3 regions of the Micromonospora sp. NPDC048843 genome follow, and region 3 is predicted to be linked to each of the others. Evidence: riboswitches for the same ligand, from Rfam matches in the RefSeq annotation. Region 3 holds a riboswitch; each other region holds the start of a gene.
The links. Region 3 has a riboswitch for S-adenosylmethionine ahead of AB0C20_RS07710 (aminotransferase class V-fold PLP-dependent enzyme). Riboswitches for the same ligand answer to the same signal wherever they lie in the genome.
Positions count from the first base shown of each region.

Region 1: linked by a shared signal. The riboswitch ahead of thrC (threonine synthase) and the one ahead of AB0C20_RS07710 (aminotransferase class V-fold PLP-dependent enzyme) in region 3 are both predicted to bind S-adenosylmethionine.
Region 2: linked by a shared signal. The riboswitch ahead of AB0C20_RS06910 (ABC transporter substrate-binding protein) and the one ahead of AB0C20_RS07710 (aminotransferase class V-fold PLP-dependent enzyme) in region 3 are both predicted to bind S-adenosylmethionine.

Region 1 is NZ_JBEZGJ010000247.1:4,535-7,801, reverse strand. It holds gene AB0C20_RS33450 (metalloregulator ArsR/SmtB family transcription factor) at 55-360, opposite strand; gene AB0C20_RS33445 (DMT family transporter) at 452-1,414, shown strand; SAM riboswitch class I at 1,483-1,618, shown strand; gene thrC (threonine synthase) at 1,629-2,915, shown strand; gene AB0C20_RS33435 (GNAT family N-acetyltransferase) at 3,183-3,267, shown strand, end outside.
Region 2 is NZ_JBEZGJ010000018.1:24,046-27,312, forward strand. It holds gene AB0C20_RS06905 (amino acid ABC transporter permease) at 1-710, opposite strand, end outside; gene AB0C20_RS06910 (ABC transporter substrate-binding protein) at 750-1,631, opposite strand; SAM riboswitch class IV at 1,902-2,013, opposite strand; gene AB0C20_RS06915 (amino acid transporter) at 2,100-3,267, opposite strand, start outside.
Region 3 is NZ_JBEZGJ010000021.1:3,260-6,526, forward strand. It holds gene AB0C20_RS07705 (FUSC family protein) at 1-550, shown strand, start outside; gene AB0C20_RS07710 (aminotransferase class V-fold PLP-dependent enzyme) at 560-1,804, opposite strand; SAM riboswitch class IV at 1,875-1,995, opposite strand; gene AB0C20_RS07715 (PrsW family intramembrane metalloprotease) at 2,019-3,267, shown strand, end outside.

The DNA.
Region 1 (3,267 bases), on a different contig from region 3:
TGGCGGCGGCCGGACGGGCCAATGCGGGCCAGGTGAGCGCGGGGCGGGGCGGGGTCAGGCCGGCGGGCGCTGGGTGAGGACCGCGTCCAGTAGGCCGGGGTAGAGCTCGTCCAGCTCGTCCCGGCGGAGCCGGACGAGTCGGCTGGTGCCGGCCGCCCGGGTCCGGGTCAGCCCCGCCTCGCGCAGCACCTTGAGGTGGTGGCTGCGGGTTGCCTTGGAGACGCCGAAGTCGAAACTGCCGCAGGCGGACTCGCCGCCCTCGGCGAGCGCGCGGACGATCTGTAGCCGCACGTCGTCGGCGAGTGCGGCCAACACGCTGGTGACCGGTACGGCGGTCAGGTCGGGCTCGTGCGGCTCCATGTGACCAGTGTAACCCTTGTTCGACAACTATCGAACGACGCCCTATGGTCGGTGTCGTTGGTTCGACGATACTCGAACATTGGAGTTGCCGATGCGATCCCGCGCCACCGCGTTCCCACTGGTCGCAGTGCTCGGCTGGGGCGTGATGTTCCCGATCCTGGCCAGCGCGCTCGACCGGGTCGACCCGCTCAACCTGACCACCGCGCGCTACCTGCTGGCCGCCGTCGTCCTGGTCGCCATCCTGCTGCTCCGCGAGGGTGCCGGCGCTCTCCGGCACGGTGGCCGGGCGCTGGAGGTGGTGGTGCTCGGAGTGGTCGGCTTCGCGGGCTTCAACCTGCTCACCAACCTGGCGCTCGAACACGCCGCCCCGCAGCAGATCTCCCTCTTCGTGGCCACCACGCCGGTGATCACCCAGCTCGTCCGCTGGGCCCGCGACGGCGTACGCCCGAAGCCACTCCTGCTGGCCCTCTCCCTGGTGGCGCTCCTCGGCGTCGGTCTGGTGATCACGCGCGGCAGCCTGGCCGGGCTCGGCCAGTTCGGCCTCGGCGGGCTCATGATGATCGGCGCGGTGCTGGGCTGGGGCATCTACACCCACGGCGCCAGCCGGTTCGGCGAGTGGTCACCGCTGCGCTTCACCACACTGACCGCGCTCGCCGGCACGGCCGCCATGCTCGTCCTGAGCGTCGGCGCCGACGCCGTCGGCTGGCAGCACGCGCCGGCCGCCGCCGACCTCGTGGCGGTCACCCCGCAACTGGCGTACGCCGTGCTGGTGGGTGCCGTGATCGCGGTCCTGGCCTGGAACACCGGCGTGCAGCGACTCGGTGCCGCCAACGCCGCGCTGTTCATGAACCTGGTTCCGGTGACCACCTTCGCGGTGCAGATCGCCCGCGGCTACCGCCCGGAGCCCGTCGAACTGGTCGGGGCCGCCATCACGATCGCCGCCCTGATCGCCGCGAACCTCGCCGCCCGGCCCCGGACCACGTCGTTGCCCCGGCCGACCGCGGTGACGGACCCGATCGCGGTGACCGATCCGGTGGCGGTGAGCGCCCGCTGACCCACTACCTGGGATCAGCGGTAGCAGCGACCGACAGCGTTGTCCTAGACTCGACGGCACAACTGAATACCTCATCCAGAGGGGCTGAGGGATACGGCCCGACGACGCCCCGGCAACCACCCTGCGCGCTCACCGCTGAGCGACCCGCGGGGCAGGTGCCAATTCCGTCCCCGCCGCACCGTGCGATGCGGGGAAAGATGAGAGGACTCTCGACATGACGTCGACGCTCGTCGCCTCCGGCATCGACACCTCCGCCAGCCCCGCCCGCGCCCTGGTCTGTCGTGCCTGTTCGGCCCGCTACCCGCTCGCCGCCCAGCACGCCTGTTACGAGTGTTTCGGCCCGCTGGAAGTCGACTACGACACCGCCGCGCTGGCCGCCGTCACCCGCGAGCAGATCGAGGCCGGCCCGAACAACATCTGGCGCTACGCCGCGCTGCTCCCCGCCGGTCAGGACCCGGCCAGCCGGGTCACCCTCGACCCGGGGCTGACCCCACTGGTGGCGGCCCCGCACCTCGCCGCCGAACTGGGCATCACCGCGCCGCTCTGGGTCAAGGACGACAGCGCCAACCCCACCCACTCGTTCAAGGACCGGGTCGTCTCGGTGGCGCTCACCGCCGCCAAGGCGCTCGGCTTCAGCCGGTTCGCCTGCGCGTCGACAGGCAACCTGGCCAACTCGGTGGCCGCCCACGCGGCCCGCGCCGGTGCGCCCTCGGTGGTCTTCATCCCCAGCGACCTGGAGCAGGGCAAGGTCATCACCACCGCCGTCTACGGCGGCGAACTGGTCGCCATCGACGGCTCGTACGACGATGTCAACAGGCTCTGCGGTGAGCTGGTGGAGACCGACGAATTCGAGGACACCGCGTTCGTCAACGTGAACGTCCGGCCGTACTACGCGGAGGGCTCCAAGACCCTCGGCTACGAGGTGGCCGAGCAGCTCGGTTGGCGGATCCCGGCGCAGGTGGTCATCCCGATGGCCAGCGGCGAGCTGCTCACCAAGATTGACAAGGCGTTCTCCGAACTGGTGGAGATCGGCCTTGTCGAGGCGCCCGCTGACGGCTGGAAGGTCTTCGGCGCGCAGTCCGCCGGTTGCAACCCGATCGCCGTCGCCCTGCACACCGAGACCGACACGATCGTCCCGGTCAAGCCCACCGGCATCGCCAAGTCGCTCAACATCGGCGACCCGGCGGCCGGCCTCTACGCCCTGGAGGCGGTCCGCCGCACCGGCGGCTGGATGGAGTACGCCGACGACGACGAGATCCGCGCGGGCATTCGCGATCTGGCCCGTACCACGGGGGTCTTCGCCGAGACCGCGGGTGGGGTAACAGTGGCCGTGCTGCGCAAGCTGGTCGAGTCCGGTCGTCTCGACCCGACGGCCGAGACCGTCGTGTTCAACACCGGCGAGGGTCTGAAGACCATCGACGCGGTGGCCGGCCAGGTCGGGCCGACCCACCACATCAAGCCCTCGCTGCGCGCCGCCCGCGACGCCGGCCTCCTCGGCTGACGGGCTCACTCGGAGCAAGGGGCCGAGTCGATCAGTCGGTAACTGGGTTTTCGCTGTGAGTGTGGAAAACCCGCCGCTACGGACTTGACGGCAGGAACCGGACGGCGCAAGATGCTCCGTGCGGGAGGGCATTTCGCCGAAGACTTTTGAAGTTCTTGCGACCCAACGCCGGAGGCGTTGTGCGAGTGTCCCTCCCGACCAACGTTCGATCGGGCCAGCGAGTAATTCGCTGGCCCGGTCGCTTTTGTAAGGTGCACGCTCACTGGCATGAGCATCACCATCGCGTCGTTCGACGGCGCCGACCGGACTTCCGTCGACGAGGCGTACCGGATCGGGTCGGCGGCCAACGACG
Region 2 (3,267 bases), on a different contig from region 3:
GTGGCCGGCCGACCGTTGCGCAGCCGCCTGTCGATCCAGTTGACGACGTGCGTCAGCGGGACTGTCAACGCCAGGTAGCAGAGCCCCGCCAGCAGCAGCGCCGACTCGTTGCCGGTGGTGGCCGCGTAGTCCTGCCCGATCCGGAACAGCTCCCGCTGGCTGGCCACCAGGCCGAGGAAGTAGACCAGGCTGGAGTCCTTGATCAGCGCGATGAGCTGGTTCACCCAGGCTGGCAGCACCCGCCTGATGCCCTGCGGAATGATCACCAGCCGCATCGATTCTGCCCAGGAGAAGCCGAGCGCCCGCGAGCCCTCCAACTGGGCGGCCTCCACCGACTGGATGCCCGAGCGGAAGATCTCCCCGATGTACGCGGCGGCGATGAGCGACAGCGCCAGGATGCCCAACGGGTAGGGGTCCGGCCCCCAGACCTGCATGCCCAGCGGGGCCAGCCCGACGCCGATCAGCAGGATCGTCGCCGCGGCCGGCAGCCCTCGGAACACGTCGGTGTAGACCCGCGCCGGCCAGCGCAGCCAGCGGCTGCGGGAGATCCCGGCGACGGCCAGCAGCAGGCCCAGTACCGAGCCGAGCAGGGCGGCGGAGACCGCCAGGATCAGCGTGTTGGGCAACCCGACGGTCAGCATCTCGGGCAGTGCCTCGCGCATCGCGTCCCAGTCGAAGAAGGTCTCCCACAGGGTGCTCAACGGATCCATCGGTCGCTCCTCCTACCGCCCCGCTCGCTCGTCACCGGCTCAGGACGCGGTCGACGCGGACGCCGACGGCGCAGCCGACGCGGACGGGGCCTGCACAGTGCCGCTGCCCGGCGTGAAGTCCGCCGGGATCGGCCGGCCCGGGTAGTACTGCGCCTGCAACCGGCTCCAGGTGCCATCGGCGACGACCTCGTCGAGGCCCTTGTTCAGCGCCTCGCGCAGCTTGTCGTTCCCCTTGGCCACGGCGTACGCGGTCGGTGCCGGGCTGAGCTCCTTGGCCGCTACGGTGATCTTGCCGTTGCTGTCGGTGGCCGACTTCTCGCCGATCTCCGCCGGGGCGATCCAGGCGTCGGCGGTGCCCGCCTTGAGCTGGTTGATCGCGCCGTTGTAGTCCGGCACCCGCACCGGGTTGAGCTGCTTGCCGCTGGCGTAGTCGTCCTGGACGGTGCCCTGCACCACCACTACCCGCTTGCCGGCGAGCTGGTCGAAGCCGGTGATCGGCGAGCCGGCCGGGACGTCCAGGCCGAAGTAGCCGAAGTCGTAGCCGTCGCCGAAGTCGACAGTCTTCTTGCGGGCCTCGGTGATGGTGATCGAGGAGCTGCCCACGTCGAACTTGCGGTTGTTGACCTGGCTGAGCAGCGCGGAGAAGTCGGTGCCGACGAACTCGACGGTGAGGCCGAGCTTGCCGGCCACGGCGGTCAGCAGGTCGTTGTCGAAGCCTGTGAACTTGCCGTCCTTGAGGTACACGTTCGGCGGGGCGTCGGTCAGCGTTCCGGCGCGCAGCACACCCGCCTGGGCCAGGCCGTACGGGTTGGCGGTGGCGTCGGACGAGCTGTCGTCGCCGCAGGCGGTGAGGGCGGTGGCGGCAAGGATCGTGGCGGCGCCCAGGGCGGCGGCGCGGGTCAGGGCAGGAAGGAATCGCACTGGTGTCTCCGAAGGGTGGTGTCTCGGCGCGCACGGACGTGCGCCACCGACGGCGCGCCCCGATGGGCGTACCGGTGGGAAAGAGCTGGGGAAGGGGGTGCTAGAGCGCGGTGCCGCGACAGGCGGCGCTGCACATTCGCATCATGTCCACGTGCCGTCGCCGGATCAGTGCGGGCGAGGGTCGACCGGTGCGGGAGTCCGCGACGTCGGTCGGTGGTGTGGTGCTGAGGATGCGCATGGTTCTCCCGGGTCTGTGCTGACCTGGGTGCCAGGCCACGCTTGCACCGACGTCCTGCCGGTGCCTGGTCTTCACCCGGGGCACCCCACCGCGGAGGAGGGTTGCCGGCCAGCGAGCCGGGGCTTCGCGCTGGCACTCATGACCTGCGCCGAGGCTAGCAGCACGAACCTGTGGATCGTCCAGTCGTTATGACCACGCTCACGCCGCGCGACGGTCCGCCGGCTCGCAGGTCAGCCGGCGTGCACGTGCGGTCGACGGTGCGGGTCGGGCTCCTGGCGGCGCAGGATCTCCCGGGTCACCGAGGCGATGGCGCCCTGTCCGAATGCCAGGTAGCGCAGGAAGTTGCGGGTGGGGCCGCCCTCGGACCACTCGAAGTAGATGTGGGGGCGCCGACGGCTGCGGTCGCGGATCTCCAGCAACAGGGCGGCGAGCGCGGTGGGCACCGACGAGCTGGCCAGGCTGAGCACCGGGAAGCGGCCGTCGACCACACTGCCGCGGATCAGCAACTCGGTCTCGAAGTCGGACGGGTCGGTGACAGTGACCTCGACGAAGATGACGTCGCTGTCGTCGGGAAAGTCGTTGTCCGCCATGGTCTGCGCCAGCTTGGCGCGGTACTCCGTCTCGTCGCGCCGGTCGGGTTCGTGCGCGATGAGGCGAATCCGTCGTCCGGCGCGTTCGTCGATCATGCGGGCCGCGGCGTGGTCCAGCTCGACGTGGTCGACGCGCAGCTCGTAGGCCCGCATCAGCCGGGACAGCACCGACACCAGGACGATCCCGCCGATGAAACAGGCCGCGATCTTGACGCCGCTCGGACGCTCCACCACGTTCGCGACAGTGGTGTAGACGAAGATCACCGCGATGACCCCGAACGCGATGGTCCGGCCGCGCTGACGCTGCCGCAGCGCCGCGAGCGTCACCGCCGTCGCGGCCGAGGTGATCAACACCAGGACCCCTGTGGCGTACGCGCCGCCCTGCGCGTCCACGCTGGCCTCGAAGACGATCGTGATCAGGAACGCCACCGCGGTGAAGACCAGCACCAGCGGCCGGACGGCTCGCGCCCAGGTAGGCGCCATGCCGTAGCGGGGCAGGTAGCGCGGTACGAGGTTGAGCAGGCCAGCCATCGCCGACGCCCCGGCGAACCAGAGGATTCCGATGGTGGACAGGTCGTAGATGGTGCCGAACACCTCGCCGAGGTGGGCGTGCGCCAGGTAGGCCAGCGCGCGCCCGTTCGCCGGCCCGCCCGGCTGGAAGGCCTCCGGCGGAATGAGCACTGTGGTCGTCACGCTGCTGGTGATCAGGAAGACGCTCATGATCACGGCTGCTGTGGTGAGCAGCCGGCGGGCGCCACGGATCCGGCCCAGCGGTCGTGCCTCCGAGTCCTGCGGGTCACCCCGTACG
Region 3 (3,267 bases):
GCTGCGCAACAACAAGGAGGAGCTGGCCACGTTGGGCGAGGCGATCGAGGGGGCCAAGGAGACCGCGACCCTCTCCCCGGCCCGCTGGCACCGCCGCGACGAACTGACCCACTACGCCGAGGCGGCCGACCCGATCGACAGGGCGATGCGCAACAGCGGCACGCTGATCCGCCGGTCCGTCACGCTGGTCGAGGACGAGGAACCGGTGCCCGACCCGATGCCGGACGCGATCGGCCACCTCGCCGAGTCGGTCCGGCTGCTCAAGCACGAGTTCGCCGCCGGTGAGGAGCCGGAGAAGGCCCGGGAGCGGTCGTTGCGGGCGGTCAGCGAGGCCGGCCGGGCGTACGGCGCCGGGGTGGGCTTCTCCGGCAGCGTGGTGATCGCCCAGATCCGGACGACCGCGAGCGACCTGCTGGTCGCCTCCGGGATCGAGCAGGAGGAGGCGAACCGGTGGATCCGCACCGCCTTCGGAGAGCAGGAGCGCCCGGTCGGTGAGCCTGCCGAGCACGACGAGGCGCCGAAGCCACCCACCGCCCCGCCGGTCGGCTGAACGCCGGCCTCAGCCCAGCTCGGCCAGCGCCGCGAGCAGCCGGTCCACCTCAGCGGCCGTGCTGCCCAGCCCGATGCTGGCACGCAGTGCGGTGGGCGGCAGGTCCCGCCGGCCGGTACGCCCCGCCGCCTCGCCGAGCAGACGCCGGGCCAGCGGGTGGGCACAGAACAACCCGTCCCGTACGCCGATGTGGTGCTCGGCCGCCAGCCGGGTGGCCACAGCGGTGGAGTCCCAGCCGGCGACCACGAACGAGACGATGCCGACCCGGGGCGCGTCCGGGCCGAAGGTGCGCAGCTCGACGACGTGCGGCAGGGCGGCGAGGCCGGTCCGTAGCCGGGCCAGCAGGGCCTGCTCGTGGGCGGCCAGCGCGCCCTGGTCCGCCTCGTCGAGCGCCTTGCACACGGCCGCCAGCGCTACCGCTCCGAGCAGGTTCGGGGTGCCGCCCTCGTGTCGGGCCGGGCCGGTCGCCCAGGTCACGTCGTGGGTGGCCGGCCCGACGTGGCTGGTGGCGCCACCGCCAGCCAGGTAGGGCGGGGCGGCGTCCAGCCAGTCGGCCCGACCGATCAGCACGCCCGCGCCGAACGGCGCGTACAGCTTGTGGCCGGACACCGCCAGGTAGTCGACGTCGAGCGCGAGCAGGTCGACCGGGGCGTGCGGGGCTAGCTGCGCGGCGTCGAGCACGATCCGGGCGCCGTGCCGGTGGGCCACCCGCGCCAGTTCGGCGACCGGCCACCGCTCACCTGTCACGTTGCTCGCACCGGTCACCGCGACCAGCACCGGCAATGCCGGGCTGCTGCCCCGGCGCAGCTCGGTGAGGGCGGCGGCGAGATCGCGTACCGCCCCGTCGGGGTCGCTGGGCACCGGAAGACGCACCGACCCGCGCGGCCAGGGCAGCAGGTTGGCATGGTGTTCGCCGGCGAAAGTGACAACGGTGGTGCCGGCCGGCACGGCCCGCGCCAGCAGGTTGAGCGCGTCGGTGGTGTTGCGGGTGAAGATCACATGATCGTCGGCGCGAGCGCCGAAGAAGTCGCCGATCGTCTGCCGGGCCTGCTCGTACGCGAGGGTGCAGCGCCGCGACAGCGCTCCCGCTCCGCGATGCACGCTGGCGTACCAGGGCAGCAGCTCGGCCACCGCGTCGGCGGCGGCCCGCGCGCACGGCGCACTGGCCGCGTAGTCCAGGTTGACCTCGCCGGGCACGCCGAGGACGTCGAGGGGCGCGGACGGCACCGACGGCACCGTGGGCAGGCTGGGCAGCGAGGGGACGAGAGTGACGGACACGCCGGAACCTCCGGGGTCAGGGACCCCGGGTGCGACATCGGGACGGGGTCCGCGCTTGCCCAGCACACCGATCGGGCTGGGCCCGGTCATCACCCGGGGCACCCCACCGCGAACTCGACGAGGGTTGCCGGCCAGCAAGCCGGGGCTGAACGCTGGCACTCGTGACCTGCCGGCAGCATAGCGGCTACCGATGCGACCAAACCAGCCGGCGGCGGATGGCTACGCTGACCGCATGGCCGACACCCCGCCCGGTTCACCGCTGCCGCAGTCGCCCGCCGCCGCGCCTGCGCCCGCCGTCCCGCCCACGGGTGAGACGCCCCGGATGCCGCTGCGCCGACTGGGCTGGCGGCGGTTCCTGGTGCTGGCCGGGGTGGTGCTGTTGATCGCGGCGTGCGCGGTCTTCATGGTCTTCACGCTCGGCCAGTCGCTCGGTGTGCAGGCCCTGCTGATCGGGGTGGTCGCCGCCATCCTGCCGGTGCCGGTGCTGGTCGGCTGTTTCCTCTGGCTGGACCGGTACGAACCGGAGCCGCTGAAGTATCTGATCTTCTGCTTTGCCTGGGGTGCGTTCGTCTCCACCGCCGCCTCGCTCACCGTCAACGACTTCGCGGCCAACCGCTTCGCCGACTGGGGCCTGCCGTCCGCGCTCACCGGGGTGCTGGTGGCGCCGTTCATCGAGGAGCTGACCAAGGCGCTGGGCCCGATCCTGCTGCTGGTGTTCCGCCGCCGCGAGTGGTCGGGGATCACCGACGGCCTGGTCTACTGCGGGCTCGCCGCGGTCGGGTTCGCGATGGTGGAGAACATCCTCTACCTGGGCGGTTTGGGGTACGCGTCCGGCGCCGACCGGTACGGCCCGGCCACCGGCATCCAGCAGGTCATCGCGATCTTCATCCTGCGGATCCTGCTGTTCGGGTTCGCCCATCCCCTTTTCACGGCGATGACCGGTGTGGGGTTGGGTATCGCCTCCCGGACGGCCGACCGGCGCATCCGGGTGCTCGCCCCGATCGCCGGCCTTCTGCTGGCGATGATGCTGCACGGCACGTGGAACCTGCTGCCCACGCTGACCCAGGCCACCGGCGAGGCCATGATCATGCTGTACGGCTTCCTGGGCCTCATGGTGCCTGTCTTCTTCGGCACAGTGGGGCTGGCGCTGTGGCTGCGTGCCTGGGAGGGGCGGCTCACCGAGCGGGTCCTACCCGACTACGTCCGCGCCGGCTGGCTCAGCCCGCCCGAGGTGGCCGCCCTGAGCAGTCTCGGCCGGCGGCACGCCGCCCGCAGTTGGGCGCGGCGGGTGGCCGGCGACGCCGGGGTGCGGGCGATGCGGGGTTACCAGTCCGCGGCGACCCGGCTGGCACTGCTGCGCGACGGGACGCTGCGCGGCCTGGACCGCAAACCCGCCGACCAGGAGCGGACCGCTCGCGAGGAGCGGGAGATGCTGGACG